3 regions of the Paenibacillus sp. 22594 genome follow, and region 3 is predicted to be linked to each of the others. Evidence: riboswitches for the same ligand, from Rfam matches in the RefSeq annotation. Region 3 holds a riboswitch; each other region holds the start of a gene.
The links. Region 3 has a riboswitch for cyclic di-AMP ahead of ACTJKB_RS25865 (hypothetical protein). Riboswitches for the same ligand answer to the same signal wherever they lie in the genome.
Positions count from the first base shown of each region.

Region 1 (7,480 bases), on a different contig from region 3:
ATCGTCGAGGAAATATCTGCATTTTACCTATATATTTGCATAAAGTTATTCCTTATATTAGTTGTAAATGTAGTTTCTACATTTATATATATGGTATAGGGAGAATTTGGAGTGAATATCTGGAGCTAAGCGAATCCTGCAGGGAGAGCGCGTAAGTGGATCTAAAGTCGCTCTCCCGCCAATAAATAACAAGCACCATAGTCACTCAGTCACGTCGCTGTAGAGCGATTCCCGCAGGGAGAGCGGCTTGCTGCACCGCACGTTACCCGGGAGCGCCTTGCGTAGCCGCTATAGGAGCGTAGCCTATGGCGAAACCCTTCGCATGACAAGGCCCCGAGGGCTTGCCCGAAAGAGGGCCGGTCTACCATTAACCGTTACTCCTTTACGCGCGGCCACATGATCAGACAAGCTTCCGGGTGTCCAGAGGGCCGTGGCCCTTGGGGCCCTCCCTGTAGGGAGGGTAAACCTTAGGAGGGTAAAACAGCATAAAAAATACCTCCCGCAATAACGGGAGGCCAAGGAGATATAAAAAGGTTAGAATTAACAATTTGATTAGTTCTTATTATAACCTATTTGTTTTAATTTGTCACAGGGGTAGGGATGGCAGAAATGCATTCGTGACAAACAATTTTTCCTTTGAAGTAGGTTACATTTTCAGCATTGCCACAGAATATGCAAGCAGGCTCATATTTTTTAAGCATGATCCGCTCACCGTCCACGTAAATTTCGAGCGCATCTTTTTCTCCGATGCCCAGTGTACGGCGCAATTCAATTGGAATAACAACCCGTCCTAGCTCATCTACTTTTCTAACTATACCTGTTGATTTCATCATTGTAATCGTTGCTCCTCTCAATGTTCAAAAGCGTCATTATTCGACAATGTTCACCGTTTTATGATATTTATAATACCAACCATTCCCAAAACAGTCAACCTTTTTTACGGCCAATTTCAAGGGAATTTTGAAAAAAACTTTTGTGACGCTTATAAATAACGCGAATCGTACGAAAATTGCTAAAAAGTGATTTGTCGATTTGTAAATCGATAAAACGTCATTGTTCGACAAAGTGCGACATTATCTACTATTATAACCTTTGTTTCAACTGATTTCTATTCTTATTATCCAAAGGAGTTGAACTTATGAAGCAACCGCTGACAGAAGAGAAGGTTTTTAAAGACCCGGTACACAACTATATTCATGTTCAGGATACGATCATCTGGCGATTGATTAATACCAGCGAATTTCAGCGTTTGCGTCGCATTCGCCAGCTTGGGACCTCTTATCTAACCTTCCACGGAGCAGAGCATAGCCGTTTCTCCCACTCCTTGGGCGTTTACGAAATTACACGGCGAATCATTTCCCAGTTTGAACGAAGCGGGTACAAGGATTGGATGCCTGAGGAGAGTCTGCTCACATTATGTGCAGCGCTCTTGCATGATTTGGGACATGGACCGTTTTCCCATTCTATAGAAGAAGCTTTTGAAATGAACCACGAGGACTGGACCTGCAGAATTATACAGGAGAATACGGAAATTACTGCTATACTGCGGGATGTGAGTGAGGATTTCCCGCACAAGGTTGCCTCTGTAATTGCCAAAACGTATGAGCATGAAATCGTCGTTAACCTGGTGTCCGGTCCTCTGGATGCGGATCGCATGGATTATTTACTGCGTGATGCTTACTACACTGGGGTGAACTATGGGACAATCGATATTGACCGTATTCTGAGAATGCTGCGTCCTTATAACGGTCGGGTTGTCGTAAAGGAATCAGGCATGCATGCTATTGAGGATTATTTGATGTCACGGTACCAGATGTACTGGCAGGTATACTTTCATCCGGTTACGCGCAGCTCGGAGATTATTCTGCGCCAGATTTTCCGCAGGGCAAAAGAACTTCTCCAGGAGGGTTACTCTTTCCGCTTTATGATCAATCCGCTCAGTGATTTATTTTGTGGAGAGATTAATGTTGAACAGTATTTACTGCTGGATGAAGCCTTGGTCCAGACTGCCTTTATGCAGTGGACGCTGGAATCCGATGAAACCTTAGCTGACTTGTGCAGCCGATTTATTCATCGTAAACTGTATAAATATGTGGAGATGGACCATCTCGATTCGGAGACGATTGACGAAATCCGCCGCAGTTTTGCCGGTGCCGGGCTACGTCCTGATTACGACCTGGAAATTGATTATCCGACAGATCTTCCGTATGATGTTTTCCGTCCGGGGCAGGGCTTTGACAGCAAACAAATTTTGCTGCTTGACCGGCATGACAAACTGCGGGAAATCTCTGAAGTATCGGATATAGTCCGCTCAATCAGCGGCATTCACCGCGGGCGGTATCACCTTTATTTTCCGCAGGACAAGCTGCAAAATGTGCTTACACAGCTGCCTGACTCTATCGCTGAGATCTTTGCAAAATAATACAAAAATTTCTGGAATTCATCATAGAAAACAAGACTGAAAGGACGATGCAGCATGCGTTTATTCGACACACATACTCATCTGGATGCACCGCAATTCGACGAGGACCGTGAGGAGGTTATTGCCCGTGCGTTAGAGGCTGGTGTCAGCAAGATGATTAACATCGGATTTAACCGGGAAACGATTCCAACGACAATGAAATTGGCAGAATCGTATGATTATATTTATGCAGCAGTTGGCTGGCACCCCGTGGACGCCATTGACATGAAAGAGGAGGATATGGACTGGATTGCCTCCCTGTGCAGCCATAAAAAGGTGGTAGCTATCGGAGAAATTGGACTGGATTACTACTGGGATACTTCTCCAAAAGAGGTACAGCATGAGGTATTCCGCAAACAGATTCGAATGGCACGGGAACTGAAAATGCCTATCTGTATTCATAATCGTGATGCCCACGAGGATGTGGTACGAATTTTGCGGGAAGAGAAGGCAAATGAAATTGGCGGTGTTATGCACTCTTTTTCCGGGAGCTGGGAAACGGCCAAAATGTGTCTTGATCTGGGCTTTCATTTATCCTTCGGTGGACCTGTGACTTTCAAGAATGCCAGGGTGCCTAAAGAGGTGCTTGCCCAGACTCCAATGGACCGGCTTTTGATCGAAACCGACTCCCCATATCTGACGCCTCACCCCTTCCGCGGGAAGCGAAATGAGAGTGCTCATGTGAAGCTTGTCGCTGAGGCGGCAGCGGAAATAAAAGGGATTGATTTACAGGAATTAGCTGAAATTACGTATGCGAACGCACTGGAACGATTTGGAATTGTGTGAAAACGGGAGAAAAACAGGTGAAAAAAGAAGTATAGCCGATATATTAAACTTTTTTAATAAAAAAACGGCTGATTATTACAATATTTTAATGATTTTTTTGCGTAAACGTGGTTGAATCGTGCTTTACAACATGCATCAAAACAGGATATCATCTTTTCAGTGAAGTGAGCTGTTGTTACTGTGACAGTCACAATTTCATGGATCGTCTCGCTGAGTCTCCGTATGGAGAACGGGGGAACCAATAATGATCTGCCGCATGTCCGTACATAGAGTACAACATAGAAATGCCGTAGACTTTATTTGATTTCTTCACGTGGTCTTTGGGGTGAATTTGAGGGCAACCGCCGTGAGCGGGTGACCTGAGATAGGGCGTCTCTCTTATGCCCGAACCCGACAGCTAACCCCGTAAGCGCAAGTAAGAGAGGAAACCTCGTGCATAAACATTCCCGCGTATTCTGACACCCGGAGAGCCACGAAAGAGTCCTCTGTGAACTCTTTTGGGCTTTTTTTGTTTTTTGAATAATGCGGATGTTCCCAGCATACTGTTATACAACAGATGTCTGGAGTAGCTATGCCGAGCAGGCGGTCCATGAGCAGGAAACGCTAAAGCAATGCGGGCGTATCCTGTGCAATCTCAAACCTAGTTTCGTCAGAAGTGATAAAGTCACCTTTGTTATACAACTTGGACGACGGGGCTATGTAAGGAGGATGGAGAGAATGGGCGTATTCCAACCAGAAGTATCCCATGATTCGCAATCATCCAGCAGGTCTTTCGCATTACGGTGGAAACAAGTGAATCCTCGCGTACTTTCACTTGCAGGCGCAGCATCAATCGTTATCGCGCTGGTAATTCTGCTGTACGTACACGGTCAAAGCATTAAAGAAATAACTTTAGTAATAGACGGAAAGGTACAAACGCTGGAGACGCGGGATGCGCTGCTCAGCGATGTGCTGGCAAAGGAACAAATTTCGCTGCAGCCGCATGATGCTTTATCCATTGGCCTTAGTGATGAAATAAAAGACGGCGACCGTGTCGTAATCAACCGTGCGCAGGCCTTTAAGCTTACTGCGGATGGAACAACCAAAATGCTGTACACGACCGAGGATACCATCGGTCAGGCAATTGACAAACTGGGCATCAGCCTGGAAAGCTACGATAAGATTTATCCTTCGCTCAACACTGCAGTTTCTGCCGACATGGAAATCAAAATTGTCCGAATCAACAAGCAAGTGGTACAGCGGACAACGAATTTACCTTTCCGAGTAATTAAGACCGCAGACCCCTCCCTGACCAAGGGAACTGTAAGAGTCGCACAAGCAGGCAAACCGGGCGTAATGATCCAGCATATTGAGAAAATCTATCAAGATGGCGAGCTGGCATCTATGCGTATGATGGGCAAGGAAGTACAGGCGGTTACCAAAGACAAGATCATTGCTATTGGTACCAAGGCACTTCCCAAGGCTGCTGTAGCTACTACTGCAACTTCCAATTCAACCACTACCACAAAATCATCTAAAGTTAGCGCGAACAGTAATAATGTTGCCAGTAAGGCAGGCATGGATTTCGAGTACAAAAAAATAATCAAAAATGTATCGATGACGGCGTATTCATCTGAAGAGCCTGGTATTGGTACCCGTACGGCTTCCGGCACACGCGTAACGGAAGGTCGGACCATCGCTGTAGATCCAGACGTAATACCTATTGGCTGGTGGGTGTACATTGAGGGACTTGGGTTTCGCCGTGCAGAGGATACCGGCGGTGCCATTAAAGGCAACAAGGTGGATGTCTATTATGATTCACTGAGCCATGCCCGTAACTTCGGCCGTAAATCGCGTACGATTTATGTGATCGGACCTGTGAAGCCAGAGCTGAATTAAGCAGCAGATTTTTGCAAATTAGTGGTTTATAAGATATAGTGAGGGTAGCACTTAAGACTGTTACGGAATTATAGAGCTGCCGCTCATCACTTATACATTCTTTAGCCAATAAGAAGGGGAGCGAATCCTCTTCTTTTTGCGTTGCAGAGTAAGGAGTTTTGTAAATGATCAAGGAATTAATTGTTGTGGAAGGTAAAAGCGATACAGTTGCTGTTAAGCGTGCTGTAGATGCGGATACCATTGAAACAGGTGGTTCAGCAGTTAACCGCAAAGTAATCGCCAGGATTGCGCTGGCCATGGAGCGCAGAGGGGTCATTATTCTAACTGATCCTGATCACGCCGGTGAACGGATCCGGAAGATTGTGTCTTCTAAGGTGCCAGGCTGCAAGCATGCGTTCATTCCTGAAAAAGATGCTACCCGTAAAGGTGACATCGGAGTTGAAAATGCTTCTCCGGAGGCCATTCGTCACGCGCTTGAGCATGTTCATACTTCCTTTGAAGGCGCCCCGGCCCTGATTGGGTTGGAGGATCTGATGGCTGCGGGGATGATGGTGCATCCCCGGGCAGCGGAGCGTAGAATGGCGCTGGGCAATTTGCTGGGGATCGGCTACTGTAACGGTAAGCAGCTGTACAAGCGGTTGGCGATGTTTGGAATATCACGAGAGGAATTTGTAAATGCTCTCGCGCAAATTGATCAGGGAGGCATTACCTCATGAGTGGCAACAATCATATCTCATCCCCGGTACGCACTAAGGAAATTATCCAGCGTTACGGGTTCTCATTTAAGAAAAGCTTGGGCCAGAATTTTCTGATTGACCAGAATATACTGGACAAGATTGTGGATGCTGCAGGCCTGGACCAGGCAGCAGGTGCACTAGAGATTGGACCAGGCATTGGCGCTTTGACCGAGAGGCTGGCAATGTCCGCTGGAGTGGTGACAGCAGTAGAGATTGACCGGCGGCTGATCCCGATACTTCGGGATGTTCTCGCCTCTTACCCGCATGTCAAAATCCGGAACGATGATGTGTTGAAAGTAAATTTGCAGGAATTATTCGCTGAGGATTTTGCGGCTGTGGAAAGAGTCAGTGTAGTTGCCAATTTGCCGTACTATGTAACCACTCCAATCCTCATGAAGCTGCTTGAAGAAAAACTGCCGCTTAATAATATCGTGGTGATGATTCAAAAGGAGGTTGCCGAACGTATGGCAGCTTCACCTGGCGGGAAAGAATATGGCAGCCTTAGTATCGCTGTGCAGTACTATAGTGAACCTGAACTGGTCTGCATAGTGCCGCGCACGGTATTCATTCCTCAACCGAACGTGGAGTCGGCCGTGATCCGTCTCAAGGTGAGAGAGCGTCCCCCGGTAGAGGTTGAAGACGAGAAGCATTTCTTTGAGGTTGTACAAGCTTCCTTCACCCAGCGGCGTAAAACCATTGCCAATAATCTCAAAGCCCGGTTCTTTCCGGAAGAGGGACGAGAACGTCTGGAGTCTCTGCTGGCTGAGGCTGGAATCGAGCCAAGCCGCCGCGGAGAAACACTCAGTCTTGAGGAGTATGCCCGGTTAAGCAGCGTACTGCTTGCTGCCGGAATCATTTAGGTAAGAAGAAACGGCTTGATGCCTTTCTTATGTTTCAAATCACCGCTGATTATGAACCAACCGGGGTCTTTGCCCATACGATGGGGTAGAGGTGGTGTTTGAAATGAATTTAGGAGACTTGGTCGTTCGCAAATCTTACGGTGGCGATGTAACGTTCCGGGTGGAGAATATCGTGCAGAACGGGGCCGTCATCAAAGGTACCGAATTCCGCCTGCTGGCGGATGCGCCCTTGGAAGACTTGGTGCAGGTGCCTCCTACCCGTATTACAGAGCGTGGACAACAGGCGCAGATTAAAGCCACTGAATCCCTGACCCGGCTGCGTAAAGACCGGCAGGAGCAGAGCCAGCGCAGCGGAGAGAGTATCTCCGGGGCATGGCCCCAGTCTCCCAAGGAGCTGGCTTACTTTGAGGTGCCGGGAAAAGTGCTGCACTTGGATGGTGATGCACTGTATTTGAAGAAGAGCCTCAGTCTATACGAGCAGTTGCGGATCCCCGCCGAAGGACATCATATCCATGAGTCAAAGATGGCCGAAACGCTGTATCGGCTGTTGCCGCGTGTACGTCCGGATATTGTTGTTATTACCGGACATGACGGAGTACTCAAGCAGCAGCATACTTATGATCTCTACAGCCTGAATAGTTACAAAAATTCGCAGAACTTCGTAGCGGCCATTAGGGTTGCGCGGGAATATGAGCGGAATTTTGATACACTGACTATTGTGGCAGGAGCCTGCCAGTCCCATTTCGAAGCACTGCTCG
Region 1 is NZ_JBQENA010000021.1:9,279-16,758, forward strand. Features, by position in the region: gene ACTJKB_RS30490 (AbrB/MazE/SpoVT family DNA-binding domain-containing protein) at 579-833, opposite strand; gene ACTJKB_RS30495 (HD domain-containing protein) at 1,139-2,422, shown strand; gene ACTJKB_RS30500 (TatD family hydrolase) at 2,477-3,247, shown strand; cyclic di-AMP (ydaO/yuaA leader) riboswitch at 3,446-3,674, shown strand; gene ACTJKB_RS30505 (ubiquitin-like domain-containing protein) at 3,965-5,125, shown strand; gene rnmV (ribonuclease M5) at 5,290-5,841, shown strand; gene rsmA (16S rRNA (adenine(1518)-N(6)/adenine(1519)-N(6))-dimethyltransferase RsmA) at 5,838-6,722, shown strand; gene yabG (sporulation peptidase YabG) at 6,826-7,480, shown strand, end outside.
Region 1: it holds a riboswitch for cyclic di-AMP, as region 3 does, so the genes downstream of both, ACTJKB_RS30505 (ubiquitin-like domain-containing protein) here and ACTJKB_RS25865 (hypothetical protein) in region 3, are expected to answer to the same signal.

Region 2 (7,480 bases), on a different contig from region 3:
CATGGTTCCCCAAATGAGTAAAGCGGAGAAACGTAGGGCAGAGCAGGAACAGCAGAAGCAGAAAACGAGAATTCTGATTATTAGCACTGTAGCCATTGTAGTGGTTATTTTCACCCTTCTTTTTATACTAGCGTCGAAGGATTCATCTTCAAATGCAGGTTCAGGCAAAGCAATTGATTTCAATTACAGCGAACTGCCAAGACTAGGTAAAGCGGATGCTCCCGTTAAAATCGTTGAATTCGGTGATTTCAAATGTCCGGCGTGCTCCAATTTTGCAGGTGTCATCAAGCCACAGCTGGCTCAGGAATATGTGAATCAGGATAAGGCTGCTATATATTTCGTGAATATGGCCTTTATCGGTCCGGATTCCGAGACAGCTTCCCTGGCAGCCCTGTCTGTATACCATCAGAACAGTGATGCTTTCTGGACGTTTTACGATGCGATTTATGCCAATCAAGGGGATGAAAACGCCGAATGGGCTACAGAGGATTTTCTGGTGAGCCTGGCAGAGAAAGAAAAGTTGCCTATCGATTTGGATCTGTTGCGTAAGGATATCAAGGAGAAGACCTATATGAGTGAGCTGCAAAGTGATACCAGTCTTGCTAAGGCTTCAGGAGTAACTTCCACGCCTACTGTATTTATCAATGGACACAAAGTAGATGAGCCATTCAACATGGAAGCCATTAAGGAACAGATTAAGTCCGCTTCCGAAGCAGTGAAGGCCGAGTGATGAAATTCTCTACGTTCTGCAGACGTCACTGTCTCTATCTGGCCTGGTTTGTGTCCGTTATTGCTGTAGCGGGAAGCTTGTATCTAAGCGAGGTACTGAAGTACGAGCCTTGCAAGCTATGCTGGTTCCAGCGTATCTTCATGTATCCGCAGCTGATTCTCCTGGGAGTAGCTACATACCGGAATGACAAAAAAATTATTCCCTATGTACTTCCATTAAGCCTTATTGGGGGCAGCATTTCTATTTATCATTATGCCGAGCAGAAGATTCCCGCACTCAGCAAGGTGCTCCCGTGTACGATTGGTGTACCCTGCAATAAAGATTATCTGAATTATTTCGGGTTCATTACGATTCCATTGCTTGCACTGATCGCCTTTGCTCTAATCACGATTTTGCTCTGGACCGGACGTAAAGAGGACACAGTAGAGTAGGCAAAACCACTGCAGAATTTAGAGCACAAATCATTCCTGAAATTTCAGACACAAATCGGGTTCAAAACCCTGAAAAAACACGTGATGACGGGATAATCGCAGAGAATGAAAGATCGCATTATCTCTTATCTTGGTTTTGCGTAAATTGGATGTTTTTTCATTCTTTTTTCATTTTTTTCACCGCTTTACGGAAGACGCATTGTAGACTATCATTAGACCTTGTGAGAAGTTGAATATGCGCTGAATTTTCCGTATGGAAAAACGGGGGAACCAACATTGGCCTTAGTGCCGAAGGGGTGAATCGGGAAGCGGTCTTTAGGACCGAAACCGTAGGGCTACCACAGCCCGAATCCGCCAGCTAACCTCGTAAGCAATGGTGGGATAATGACGATGCTATAAGCATGCGGATCATTTCCGTATGCTTATTTTTGTGCCTGCATTTATGAAATCCACCTATGAAAACAGCGCACGGTACTACCGTTTCAACGTAAGCAAAGAGAGGAACTGTTACTACAATGGTAAGCAAGGTAAAACGACTATTGATCGGGCGTCCGATGAAGTCGAACGAACTCGATCATGAAAAGTTATCCAAGGTAAAAGCGCTGGCTGTCCTGTCTTCTGATGCGCTCTCGTCTGTAGCCTACGGAACGGAACAAATCCTGATTGTCTTGGTGGCCGCAGGGTTCACCGCTATCTGGTACTCATTGCCAATCGCATTAGCCGTATTGGGCTTGCTGGCTATTTTGATTTTATCCTATCGTCAGACCATTTTTGCTTATCCGCAGGGCGGAGGCGCTTATATCGTAGCCAAGAGCAACCTTGGGGTTCCTACCGGACTCCTTGCTGGCGGATCGCTCCTGGTAGATTATATTCTGACCGTTGCGGTTAGTGCGTCGGCGGGTACGGATGCGATCACATCCGCTTTTCCAAATCTTCATAATCATAGTGTGTTAATCGCCGTAACCGTTATTCTGCTCTTGACTATTGTCAATCTGCGGGGCGTTACGGAATCTGCATCTTTCATTGCAATTCCCGTGTATTTATTCGTGGTTTCCATCTTCGTGTTGATCATTGCGGGGGTATTCAAATATGCTACTGGCGGAGCCCATGCTAATGTTCCTGAGATAGGGGCAGCGGTATCGAATGTAAGTTTGTTTTTACTGCTTAAGGCTTTCAGCTCCGGCTGTTCGGCTCTGACAGGGGTAGAGGCTGTATCGAACGCCATTCCAAACTTCAAGGCGCCTGCGGAGAAAAATGCAGCCAAGACTTTGATGTTGATGGGAATTATCCTGGGAAGTATGTTTACCGGAATTACACTGCTTGCCTACTGGTACGGAATTACACCGGATGCAAAAGCTACGGTTGTATCCCAAATTGCTGAATCCACTTTTGGACGTGGCGGTTTGTACTTTTTCATTCAAGGGATTACAGCTGTAATTCTGTTTCTGGCTGCCAATACAGCTTATTCCGCTTTCCCGCTGCTGGCGTTTATGTTCGCCAAAGACAAGTACTTACCCCATGCATTTATGGTCCGTGGTGACCGCCTGGGCTTCTCGAATGGTATTATCTTTCTAGGTGTATTATCGGCCGTGCTTGTGGCTGCTTTTCATGGAAATACTGAAAGTCTGATTCCTTTGTACGCGGTGGGTGTATTTATTCCGTTTACGCTGTCCCAGCTTGGGATGATGGTGCACTGGTATAAAACCAAACCTAAAGGCTGGCAGAATAAATTTACCGTGAATACGGTGGGGATGCTAACTACTCTGACGATTACTCTGATCTTCATTATTACGAAGTTCTCCAGTGTCTGGATGGCTTTTATCTTCCTGCCCGTTGTAATGTTCGTGTTCCACCGTATACACAGCCATTACCTCAATACTGCCGATCAGCTGCGTATTTGTCCTGCAACGGATAAACCCTGCATCAAAGGAAGCACCGTGGTTGTTCCTGTCTCGGGTGTGACACGAGCTGTACTGCATTCGATCAGCTATGCCAAGTCCTTAACGGATAATGTGGTGGCCGTCTATGTTGGGTTCGATGAAGAAGAAATTAACAAGATGGAACAGAAGTGGGAGGAATGGGATCCGGGAGTGCGCTTGATTGTTCTACGTTCCCGCTACCGCAGCATTCTGCGCCCACTGGTCAAATTTATTGAAACAGTCGAGTGGAAGACCGCTTCAACCGATCATATTACAGTCCTAATTCCACAGTTTGTTACCAAGCATTGGTGGCAGGCGGTTCTGCATAATCAGACCAGCTTGTTCATCCGTTCTTATCTGATGAATCAAAAAGATATCGTAATAGCGACAGTGCCTTATCATTTGCACAAATAAATAGATGAACTTCATCAGCAGGGCTGTTTCCGTATACTTCGGGAGCAGCTTTTTTATTATGGTATGATTAGGAATATTCAGAACCATTCAAGGAGGAGATGCAGATGGCCGTATATTTTATTAGGCATGGGAAAGATGATGAAGGTTTTCGTGGCGGATGGAGTCAAAGGGGGCTCGTAGCTGAGGGGTACAGACAATCGGAGAAGCTAGGGCTTTATCTTAAGCAAAACCAATCCACATTCCATATTCATCGTATCATCAGCAGCGATTTACAACGGGCGTTGGATACAGCAAATGAGATATCTAGAATACTGGAAATACCAGTTGAAAGCAGCGGTCATTGGAGAGAAACGAACAATGGTGTTATAGCTGGCATGCCCAATGAAATAGTGGATGAACGATACCCGGGTTTGTATTTCTCAGGCTTACGGATGGATGAACGTTATCCTGGCGGAGAAAGTCCAGTTGAGTTTTTAACCCGCATAAAAGAAATACTATCAACATTATGTGAAGAACAATTAAGCACCAATCCGATTGAAAATGTAATCGTTGTTACACATGGTGGAGTAATAAATATAATCTATCATATTCTGAATGGATTAGAATGGACGAACAAAAGCAGTAAAGCATTTCCGGCATCTTATACTAGTATTCATAAAGTAGAGTATTGTGATGGAAAGTGGGGCATTTCTCTAGAAAACCTAACAGAGCATCTGTGAAGAACAGCGGGTAACGCCAAAAAGGAAAATATTTTTATTGACATAGAGAATGAGAATCAATATCATTTAATGAGACGTGGCGAAAGCGTCAAACCGATGAACCCATTAGATTTTACATATACAGGATTTAATAAATGTACGGTGCTTAATGTGCTTTACCTGAGAGACGAGATCCCTGTGAAACTATAAAACTTTAGGGAGTGATGATGATGTCTGAACGTTTGAACACAGATCAGTTAAGTATTGGGTATGCGGAGGCATTGATTGTCAAAGGACTGAACCTGTCTCTTCCGACAGGGAAAATCACAGCACTAGTGGGGGCTAACGGCTCCGGGAAATCTACCATTCTTAAGACGATGGCACGTATCATGAAGCCCAAGAGCGGCAGCGTGATGCTGGACGGCAAGTCGATCCATAACCTGTCTACCAAAGAAGTAGCCCGGCAACTGGCGATCCTGCCGCAGAATCCCACTGCACCAGACGGACTTACGGTATCCGAGCTGGTGAGCTACGGACGTTATCCACATCAGAAGGGCTTTGGTACGCTTACTTCTGAAGACCGCAGCATTATCGCAAATGCGATCTCTGTGACGGGTATGGAAGAGTTCCACGACCGTCCAATTGACCGTCTATCTGGAGGACAACGCCAGCGGGCCTGGATTGCGATGGCTCTGGCGCAGCAGACCGATATTCTTTTCCTGGACGAGCCGACAACTTTTCTTGATATGGCTCACCAGCTGGAGGTTCTCCAACTTCTGCAGAAGCTGAACCAGGAAGAAGGCCGAACCATAATTATGGTGGTGCATGATCTGAATCATGCATCCCGTTATGCCCAGCATATGGTAGCAATCAAATCCGGAAATGTGATTAGTGAAGGGGCACCAGTTGAGGTAATGACGCCAAGTGTACTGCGTGAAGTGTTCGGGATTGAAGCGGATATTGTTCCTGATCCACGGACGGGAGTGCCACTCTGTCTGCCTTATGAATTGGCGGCATACAAAGCAGTGTGAATTCCGTAAGAACGCGGCCTCCGCCAAGGATAGGTTATAAACGTGAAATGTGACTCATAATGATTATATATGCAGCTGGCCACAGGCTCCCGTCATTGACAAGGGAGCCTGTTCGTTGTTAAAGTTGTGGTTGCCCTGGTTAAATCCCACCTTAACTTTATTGCATATAAACAACGGGGCTCGCTCTTATAGTGAATCAAGGAACAATATTTTTATAGAGTCAAAGGAGCAAAGAACATGAATATCAGCAAAATATATGAGGATCTGCAGCAGCTGGTTCCAACAGGCATGGTGAAGCAGTATGAGACGCTGGAGAGTTATGTGTTCACACGTATGGGAGGTCAGGCTGACATCCTGGCAGCACCTGCGACATACGAGGAACTTCAGTCCATTGTTACATATGCCCGTGTAAATGAAATCCCGTTGACCGTTCTGGGTAACGGATCGAATGTCATTATCCGTGACGGAGGAATCCGCGGGATTGTCCTGCAGACAGCTGACTTAACCGAAATGGGATTAAGGGACAATCTGCTCTATGCCCAGTGCGGTGCAAAGATCATCGAAGTATCCAGATTTGCCTTAGAGAAGAAGCTTACAGGCTTAGAGTTCGCCTGCGGAATTCCGGGAACTGTAGGCGGAGCACTATACATGAATGCTGGTGCATACGGCGGAGAGGTCAAGGATGTGCTGCAAAGCGCACTTGCCATCAGCAAAGCGGGACGGCTAGTGACACTCCAAGGTGACGAACTGGAATGGGGTTACCGCAAAAGTGTCTTTGCCAGCGGCGAATTCATAGTGCTGGAGGCCCGATTTGCATTGCAGCCAGGTGATCCTGTGAGTATCAAGGCGGCCATGGACGATTTGACTCACCAGCGTGAATCCAAGCAGCCGCTGGAATATCCATCGTGCGGGAGTGTCTTCAAGCGCCCTCCCGGAAGATTTGCCGGGCAGTTGATTCAAGAGAGCGGGCTTCAGGGAGCAAGAATCGGGGGAGCCGAAGTGTCGCGCAAGCATGCTGGATTCATTGTGAATACCAATCATGCCACGGCCAAGGATTATATTGGTTTGATTCATCATGTTCAGTCTGCGGTTAAGGATAAGTTCGGAATAGAGCTGGAGACGGAAGTTGAGATTATTGGAGAAGAGTAACATGATACAGGACGCAGTTTATACACCGCGTCCTGTTTTTTTTGTATGGAGCATTATTACATGTGAATGGGTGTATTCAGCTTTTGGAGATGGAATATTTGGCTCTGTCTGTCCGCAGTTCAACCTGACCGTCATGAACTATATCCAGTTGAAGCCCGCTGACAGCGATCTCGTAATTCAGCTGGGGCAGTGGTACAAGCTCGCCGTCCCTGTTCAATGTGTTGCCTGTGCCCCGCAGAATCAGTGCACTATCCAGATATTCATCAATGACATCTACGGCATCACGATAATCCACAGTTTCCAGATTGAAGTGGACGGTGTCCAGGTCTTTCATCTCCTGTTTGTCAATCACCAGGGTTTCGCCCCCTTGGGCGGTCAGCCAATCCATTAATTTCTGTACACTTTGATCCATCAGTTGATCCCATCCTTATCAAGGAGATTATAGAATTAAGTTACCCTTTTCTTCGAAATTGAATCCATTCTTCTGTCACGCTGATTCAGTTGGGTGAAGGTGAAACATAATTTAATTACATTAATAATACATGGCATAAATATAAATCTAGCTGGACCTGCAGATGATTTTAATTTTCTTTTCAAGTGTAAACTACTATCAGGCACTTCTATTTATATCTGAACTATTTTAGTTAAGGGAGGTGAGTCTATTGTGGAGTGCTCTGTTATGGGGGGCCATTTCCGGCTCTGCGGTGCTGCTTGGTGCGCTGCTGGCGTTATATCTGCCGATTCCGAAAAAGTTGATTGGATTCATTATGGCTTTCGGTACAGGGGTACTCATTGGTGCGGCTGCGTATGAACTGCTGGATGATTCGGCCAATGAGGGGGGACTTATCCCGACTATTATCGGGTTCACAGCCGGTGCAGTTGTGTTTACACTGTTTGACTGGTATATTTCGCGCAAAGGCGGTGCAGGACGTAAACGATCCGTCAGAGACAATAGCAGTACGAAGGTGCAGGGGAGTGGTATGGCTATTTTTGCAGGAACAGTGCTGGATGCTATTCCGGAATCGATTATGATCGGTGCTAGTCTGATCTCCGGTCAAGGGGTAAGCATGCTACTGGTTGTTGCTATCTTCATCAGCAATATTCCTGA
Region 2 is NZ_JBQENA010000001.1:350,865-358,344, reverse strand. Features, by position in the region: gene ACTJKB_RS01480 (DsbA family protein) at 1-730, shown strand, start outside; gene ACTJKB_RS01475 (disulfide oxidoreductase) at 730-1,161, shown strand; cyclic di-AMP (ydaO/yuaA leader) riboswitch at 1,390-1,549, shown strand; gene ACTJKB_RS01470 (APC family permease) at 1,677-3,494, shown strand; gene ACTJKB_RS01465 (histidine phosphatase family protein) at 3,599-4,213, shown strand; gene ACTJKB_RS01460 (ABC transporter ATP-binding protein) at 4,423-5,223, shown strand; gene murB (UDP-N-acetylmuramate dehydrogenase) at 5,461-6,372, shown strand; gene ACTJKB_RS01450 (hypothetical protein) at 6,449-6,784, opposite strand; gene ACTJKB_RS01445 (ZIP family metal transporter) at 7,035-7,480, shown strand, end outside.
Region 2: it holds a riboswitch for cyclic di-AMP, as region 3 does, so the genes downstream of both, ACTJKB_RS01470 (APC family permease) here and ACTJKB_RS25865 (hypothetical protein) in region 3, are expected to answer to the same signal.

Region 3 (8,408 bases):
GAGATGATTGCCGGCAGAGCGTTGATTCCGTTTCTACGTGTAAGATTGGCGACTTTCTCCGATAGGATGTAGTTATCCATAGCCGTACTGCGCTGCATGATCTGAGGATTCAACGCCTTCACCGCATACTCTGCCTGATCTGTCTTGAGCCGATACATCCGATGCAGGAAACCGCCAAAAATCTGTTCCGGTTCAGTTACGGGTTGACCCAGATGGTAGGCCGAGCATAACATTGCAAAGTCTATTTTATAGCGGATATCTTTCATTTCCACATCCCCCTTTATTTACTCACACAATTCCTGCCTTTTTTCTTCGCGCGGTATAGGGCGGTGTCCGCTGATTTCATCACGCTTTCCGTGGTTTTGTATTTCTCGTTCTTCTGAGAAACCCCGATGCTTACAGTTATGTAGATTTGCTTAGTGGCTTTTGTGCTGGCAGATCTTTTTTTGGATTTGCTTTTGGATCTGCCTTTGGCGCGTAGGGTGAAGGCCCGCTTGGATATCTTGTCCCGCAGCTCTTCGAGATGAGGGAGCACATCATTGATGCTTTTACCCGGAAAAAGAATCGTGAATTCCTCCCCGCCATAGCGGAAAGCTCTCCCTCCGCCGGCAACGTCCTGTAAGGTGGATGCCACCAGCTTTAGCACTTCATCTCCGGTATCATGCCCATAGGTATCATTGAATTTTTTGAAGAAATCGATATCCAGCATCGCAATGGTATAGTTAAAGCCCAGCTTCATCATGTCCTGCTTGAGCGCCCGCCGCGAGGGCAATCCGGTAAGCTCATCGGAAAAAGCCATCGAATACGAATCCTGAATGATCGAAAGAATGAGAACCATCCCTGAAACGGCAAAAAATATCGAATACAGCAGCGGACTGCCGCTCTGATCCAGCACGTAAAACATGGCTAGCAGGACGCTGATGAATGAAATTTCCTGTGATGAGGACCGGTATACGATTAGCCTGACTATCAGAATAGCTAAAGTGACGACAAACGCAATAACAGACAGCTGCGGTATGGGAGTGACGGCATGAAGATTTACAGGTACAACATCTGTATTCAATAGATTGAGCCATTTGCTGTCTCCTGATTTCATCTGCCAAAACAGAAACAGGCACTCTGCCAGGATCAGAGCGATCCGAAGGCTGCCCCATAAACTGATGATGCCTCGTTCTCTAAAAAAAGAAAACAGCGCAATGTTCAATGGGATCACCAGACAAATAATAGAATAGATATCCTCCTTCCGCACTGCCGTACCCGGGATTTCCGGTAAATAGGTTGTGGAGGCCAGGCAAACCGCCAGAATAATCAGAATGTAGAATTCCCGGCTACGGTTAAACTTCCAGGATAATATGGCCCCCACGCCAAACATAACATACGGAGAAAGACTCGCCACCGCCAGCTGTGAATCAGACATGGCATTCGTACGGGTAGACAAAAAGTAGGCTGCCGCAATGAGAAAAAAGGGTATGGCTCTGGAAAAGAAAGCTGTAATGGTCGTTCTCAAGCTTAGGTAATTCCCTTCATGGAGTTTTTCTATGGCTCCCTATTATATCGGTTTATTGAGGTGGCAGCTTCACCAAAATGTCGTATTCCCTGCCAGCTTCCATATCCTTGATTATGCCATCTTCGATGCGGTTGCCGTTCACATACACTTCTACAGCAGTCACACCCGCCTCCCGTTTCATCGCAACATGCAGCTCAGCCCCTCTAAAGCTCCGTTTGACCGACGCCTCTTCCCAGTGTGCAGGAAGCTGCGGATGGATGCGGATCCCCGCCTCATTCCCCTGCACTCCAAACAGACCGTCAATCAGGCAGCGGTATACCCATGGCACCGTCCCTGTATTGAACAAATGGCTGGAACGTCCGGCGGTACGCGGAAACTGTCTGTAGGCCCCGCGATAATAGTTGGGGATGAACACAGGCAATTGGCCGCGTCTGACCAGATCCTCAGGGTCTGGTCCGGGGATCATTTTACGCAGCAGGCGGTAGGCATCATCCGGTTCACCCACAGCGTAAAGCGCATAGATATAAAAGGCTGCTGCATGGTTATACACCGCCCCGTTCTCGGCGGTTCCCGGATGCTTCTGCGTGACTCTGCCCACATCCTCACGCATGGCAGTGTAGGATGGCGCGAGCTTTTCCAGACCATAAGGGGTTTCCAGCTGCTCCTTGACCGCACGCATCAGCTTCTCCTGCTTCGAGGCATCCGCAGCCCCGCACAGCAGAGCCCAGCCTTGAGGGTTAATGAAAATCCGCCCCTCCGTATCCTTACTGATGCCGAATACCACATTATCATCGGTGATTCCCCGGGCATACCAGTTGCCGTCCCATAGATATTGATTAATGACCACATTTGCCTCATCCGCCGCCGCAGCGAGTTTCCTGCTCATCTCCGGCCGTCCGCTTGTAGCGCAGATGTCCGCCCAGATCATGAAGGCATAAGCAGAAGCCATGGTCAGCCAGCCGGAGACGCCTTTGCCTTTGTAGCCCACCATGTTCATCGGATCACACCAGTCGCCCTGGTCGATATAGTTCAAACCGCGCTCATCCGTTGCCTCCATCAGCCAGAACATCGCCCGGTTGATATGTTCATATACGGTAGCCGTCTCTTCCCCGCCCGCAAAAGCAACCTCTTCCTCTAGAATGGTGTAATCATTCGTTTCATCCAGATAGGTGCTCAGACAAATGGGCAGCCAGACACAGTGATCCATATGTGGAACCTGATTGATGTACTTCAGCTCAGCCGCTTCATGCAGAATGATTCCGTCCGGCATGGCACCGCTTGCATTTTGCTGGCTTAACGCCGTGAGAAACGCATTTCTTGCCATCTGTGGCTTGATATAGCTCATTCCCATATTGTCCTGGAGATAGTTTCGGGTCTGCGGGTCTGTCGTCAGGCGGTTGGTCTGGCCATGATAATACATTTGCCGGGGCAGCCAGTGATTCACAAAGTTGTCCAGTTCAGGATCAGGCGTCTTAATCTCGATGCAGCCTTTGCCCTCCTGTATATATCCCGCATATTCCCGCTCCGCCGCAGCAAAGCCATCCTCACCGCCGGAAGCCGCATTCAGGAAATACTGCTGGCGGATCTGCGCGATCTCTTCTTCCGTTTTGGCCGGACCAAAAATAAAGCGGTAGAGCTTGTCTTCACCAGGCGCAAGCTCCAGACTGTATTGCAGGACACACAGCGGCATCTCATAGCGGGCATCCCCTTTGGAGAGCTCCTCCTGCTGAACGGCCGATGGCATGCCAATCCCACCTTCACCTTCAAAAGCTTCCTGGCTGGCTTCCCAGGCGCGCGGCGGCTGATCAGCAAGGAGGAAGGTTTTGTCCTTCAGCTGCTTGATCTTCGCATAGTCCTGATATTTCTGATATGGGGTAATCGCAGAACAGACCATCCCCTGCAACTCTTCATGATACTCCGCCGACTGATTCATCCACGACATGTAGCCCACCGTAAAATAAGGATAGATGCTGAGCTTCCGCTTCCGGTCCGAGAGATTCTTCACCTTCACCCGCCATAGCTCCATGGCCTCGTCTTTGGGCAGGCTGAGCGTCATTTCCACAGCAATGCCGAGATGCTCAAGCTTCCAGACAATATTGTGCTTCCCTACAGCAAATGTGTAGTGGTCCGGCAGAACACGAACCGGCTCATACGGTGCCGAGAAAATCTCACCCGTCTCTTCATCCTTCACATAGAGAAACCGGCCGGGATGATGGGCATAGTAGGGCTGCTCCGGCTGCATGAAGGTCTTCGCTTCCAAATTCGGCGCATAGGAATACTTGGCAGGCTCAGGCTGCATAAACTGCGCGACCGCATACCCGCGGCAATTGACGTGAATCATCATCTTCTCGTTCCATAGAAACCCTGAAGCTTTGGGGAGCTGAGTGGGACTCGTCAATTCAACATATTCATTGTCTTGTGTGGCTCTAATCATCATGTATCCTCCCTTTATTCACCAATTATTCATCCTAAATCACATAGTAGTTTTAGTATAACTGTCATAGAAGAGATAGTACATTGTGGAGTGGTAACGCTCTCGGGAGCAGCAAAATAAGGGATGTCCCCTAAGTGGGACACCCCCGCTGTTTTACGAGTAGGAAGTATTATAGTATGGTATAACGCTATAGAATTACTGCTCTTTATTCCGGCCAAGCAGCCCGCTGAGCGCCTCTGTAAAATTCATGCCGGTAAGCGACTGAGTCAGTTCAGGAACCTGGGCCATGATTTTAGCGATATCACCTGTGATTTTATTCACCCCGGATGAAGCTCCATCCTGTGAAATCACTGTAATCTTATCAACCTTGGCGAGCGGGGAAGCGATTTTTTCAGCCAGCTCCGGCAGCACTTTCAGGAATTCTACTGTAAGCGCGGCTTGCGTGAACTGTTTGTACGCTTCGGCTTTCTTCTCCAGCGCCCCTGCTTCCGCCGCTCCGGCCAATTGAACAATTTCTGCGTTAGCTCTCCCCTTCGCCAGCTCTGCTTCCGCTGTTGCCAGCCCCCGTTTGGTCATGGTGGCCGCCTCTGCTTCCGCCTCAAGAATCTGCCGCTGCTTGGCGGCTTCCGCTCTCATAATCGTAGCCTGGTTCTCCGCCTCAGCAGGCTTGATCACCGTTGCCTCCAGCTCCTTCTGTCTCAGCTCAACTTCGATTTCCCGGACGGTCCGGTTTGCCTCCGCTTCCATCTGCGTGATCTTGACCTGCTCGGTAACCAGCGACTGTTTGATTTTGTTCTGCTGCAATTCGTACGCAAGATCCGCCTGCGCTTTCTTCACTTCGGTCTCCAGCTTAAAGTCCGCCTGCTTAATATTCAATTCCTTCTCGAACTGAGATTCCTTGGCGCGGGCGGCAGTTCCCGCTTCAATGGTGGCTTGATGCGCATTAGCTTTGGCAATGGAGGATTCTTTCTCCGCCTCGGCTTGCTTGATCTGAATGTCGCGTTCCGCTTCCGCCTTGGCGATGCTGGCATCCCGGCGGATGCGCTCAATTTCCGGAACCCCCATATTGTCGATATACCCTTTGTCGTCCGTAATTTTCTTAATGGTGAAGCTGACTACCTCAAGCCCCATCTTGTCGAGGTCTTCCGAGCAGGTCTCCCGCATCTTGCTGTTGATTTCGTCAGGAGTCTTTAGAATGGATTCCACCGTTAATTGTCCGATTAAGCCGCGCAAATGGCCTTCCACCGAATGCAGGATAATCGTCTCGCGGTCTTCTTCCGGCCGGTCGATAAACTGCTCACTGGCAGTCAGAATAGCAGTAGGATCGCTTTTTATCTTAATCTGAGCCACCGCCTCCAGGTTGAGCTTGATGCCTTGCTTAGAGAACATCGCCTGCGCCGGGATGACGTCGAAGCTCATCAGCATCATGGAGATGGTCTTATTGTTCTGGAAGCCGGGGATGACGAATGTCCCGCCGCCCTGGACCACTCTTTTTCCGCCAAGGCCGTAGACGATCATCGCCTGATTGGGCGGAACCTTTTTATAAGCGTTCACGATACTGAACAAAGCCAGCAGGATAACAACAACAATTGCCGAGATTAAATAAAGAATAACCATTATGTTCGACTCTCCCCCGTGATTTATAATTGTCCGATTTCCCTCTCGAAGAGGGTGACTACCGCCATTCCTTTATCCACCTTCAAAATAATCACCCTGTCGCCTTTGGAGAGCAGTTGGCCGGATTCTGCTCTTACTCCAATGGAGCGCATGGTTCCGTGCAGTACATATTTCATTTCCCCGACCGCTCCATCTGCTGCAGGTATACTGATGTACCCGAGCTGCCCTACCTGCTCATAATCCCTTTCATTCATGCTGCTGTCATACCGGGTCATCACCCGGGCCAGCACCGCATACATCACACATCCCAGAAGTAGAGCGAGCACGGTACAAATCAGCACCACTGCGAGCATCCTCATTTCGCTGAACCGGGAAAGCACGTAACCTGTACCGCCCCAGACTGTGACAAACACCATCAGAGGGAGTATGGGCACAAAGCCCGGACCACCAGCATCGCCGCCGCCCGCATGCAGATGACCCGCCAGGCCATGCCCATGAAATCCGCCGCTGAGGAGGAGTATTAGTCCAACCCAGAAGCACACAATAAATACAGTAACGATAAGAATCCCCCCTTTGAAGCATTTTAAATAGGGCATTTTAAATAGGGCATTTAAAACAACGCTTAACCTATCTAATTATCGTTGTTATGAGATTTTTAGTCCCTTGTACAGACTGCTTTTCCTTCCTGCACACGCAGCAAAAAGACCACAGAAGCGGCAGGGCTCTCCGTGGTCGGTTAATCGATCATGGCGCTCATCCTCTCTCTTCGAGGCTTACGGGGTTAGCTGACGGATTCGGGCAGCGAGATTGCCCTACCCTGCCATAGCGCCTATTCAGCACGCGGCAAGGATTCACCCCATATATCATTGGTTCCCCCGTTCCCAATTACGGAATTCAGCCATATGAGAACAGTTAATTTACATTCGGTTGTTGATTTGAATCTTACGCCTGTGGCCATTTATTGTAAAACGCCCCGGATGACAAAAGAAGCCAAAAACGCCTTCCCTCCGCGAATGAAGGCGCATTCTTTGGTTTCGCCCTTAAGCGGCCGATGATTTGCTCGCGTTTGCTCCATTTCTCGCAAGCTGTCCCAATCGTCCAAAGCCAAGGCCGCACGCACTATAAACCTTAGGTGCTTACGGTGTCGGCAGTAGCCGGGTCAAAAAATCCGGAAACAAAGGCGACCGCTGCCACTTTTCCACAATCAGTCCGTCCTCTCCGCTGTTTAAGCGGGGAACGACAACGATACCAGAGACAGGCTTGCCCATAATCTGTTAAAGCAAGCCACCCATGACCAAAAAAAACAGAGCAGCGATCCCTCAATAACAGGAGAATCGCTGCTCTGCTCACTTTTTGTGGTTTTAAGAATGAAGAGAACTGCCTTCCGCCAAGAAAAACCACTTTTGGGACAGCCCCTTTTATCAACAGCCCCAAATTACACTTGTCCCTTTTTCTCAGAGAACCGGCATTAGTTAAGTGAATCCAACAGCGTCTTCAATTGCGGGTTGAGCTTCAGCGCATTCAGGATGATCTGTAGAGCTTCTGCGCGTGTGGCGTTGCTCTTAGCATCAAATTTCCCATCTGCTTTGCCGTTTATGATACCAGCTTGTGCTTCAGCTTTGATCTCGTTTGCTGCATAGGAACCCCTCAGGTCATTGAAATTGCCTTTGGTGGTGTCCTTCGATACGTTGTTAAGGTTTAAGATGCGGGACAAAAGGACAACCATTTCCTCGCGGGTGATTGTTTTATCTGGCTTGAACGTAACATCCTCGTAGCCGCTGATAACCCCTGCCTCTGCAAGCTTCTCGATTGCGCCTTTCGCCCAGTGATTGCCAACGTCCTTAAATGCAACACCAGTATTGTTGCCGCTTTTGATATCGAATACCCGACTCAGAATCACTGCAAATTCAGCGCGCGTGATCTCACCATCTGGCTTGAACGTACCATCGTTGTAACCTTCAATCACATGGAGCTTTACGAAAGTATCGATAGTTTTTTCGGCCCAGTGCCCTTTCGTATCAGCAAGTTCAACCTTAACATTAGATTTCTTAGCTTCCTCTACCTTGGACTCGAAAGCATTAACTAAGTTTATTACATTAATAATGCCGCTATTGAATACATCAACCGCTGGTTTCGTAGGTCCAGGTGTCACTGTTGGCGTTATACTATCCGCCGGCGGACCACCCTGTGATGGTTGCCTGGATACATCTTCCCGATTCACAGTTACCATATAAGTATTGCCAGTCCCGTCTGGGGCCATTACGCTAATCTGAATCAGGTTCGCGCCCACCTGTAAGTTGTTGGCTCTATACGTATACATATTGCCGGTTACGGAACTGTAAACGGCTCCCGAAACGGTAAACGTCGCATGGGAATGCGCTGTGGTAAAAGAAAGATTGAAGCTTGAAACGGAATTAGCTACATCATTCACGTTATATTTCAGAGTTGCTGCTGCAAATGCTGGTGTCAATGTCCCCTGATCCACTGACAAGCTGGACAACTGCGCATTTGATGACGTCCACTTCGCATAGAGGGTAACGTTGGCCGCACCCATTGCGAAACTGCCGCTAACCTTGTAATCCGTACCACTTCCGTCCGCCTTCGTGTTCCAGCCTGCGAACGTATAGCCCGTCTTCACAAGCGTTCCGGTGTTCCCCAGCACCGTCACCGTGTTCCCCTGCGGATAGCTGCTGCTGTCGGTCGGAACCGTACCGCCGGTGCTGCCGTTTCCGTTATACGTTACGGTGAAGGTCGGATTGGCCGTCCACTTCGCATAGAGGGTAGCACTGGCCGATCCCATGCTGAAAGTGGCATTCGCCGCGTAGTCGGTGCCGCTACCGTTAGCGGCAG
Region 3 is NZ_JBQENA010000010.1:165,844-174,251, reverse strand. Features, by position in the region: gene ACTJKB_RS25885 (phosphotransferase) at 1-266, opposite strand, end outside; gene ACTJKB_RS25880 (GGDEF domain-containing protein) at 281-1,507, opposite strand; gene ACTJKB_RS25875 (GH36-type glycosyl hydrolase domain-containing protein) at 1,560-3,941, opposite strand; gene ACTJKB_RS25870 (flotillin family protein) at 4,137-5,558, opposite strand; gene ACTJKB_RS25865 (hypothetical protein) at 5,582-6,154, opposite strand; cyclic di-AMP (ydaO/yuaA leader) riboswitch at 6,314-6,468, opposite strand; gene ACTJKB_RS25860 (hypothetical protein) at 6,695-6,826, opposite strand; gene ACTJKB_RS25855 (InlB B-repeat-containing protein) at 7,027-8,408, opposite strand, start outside.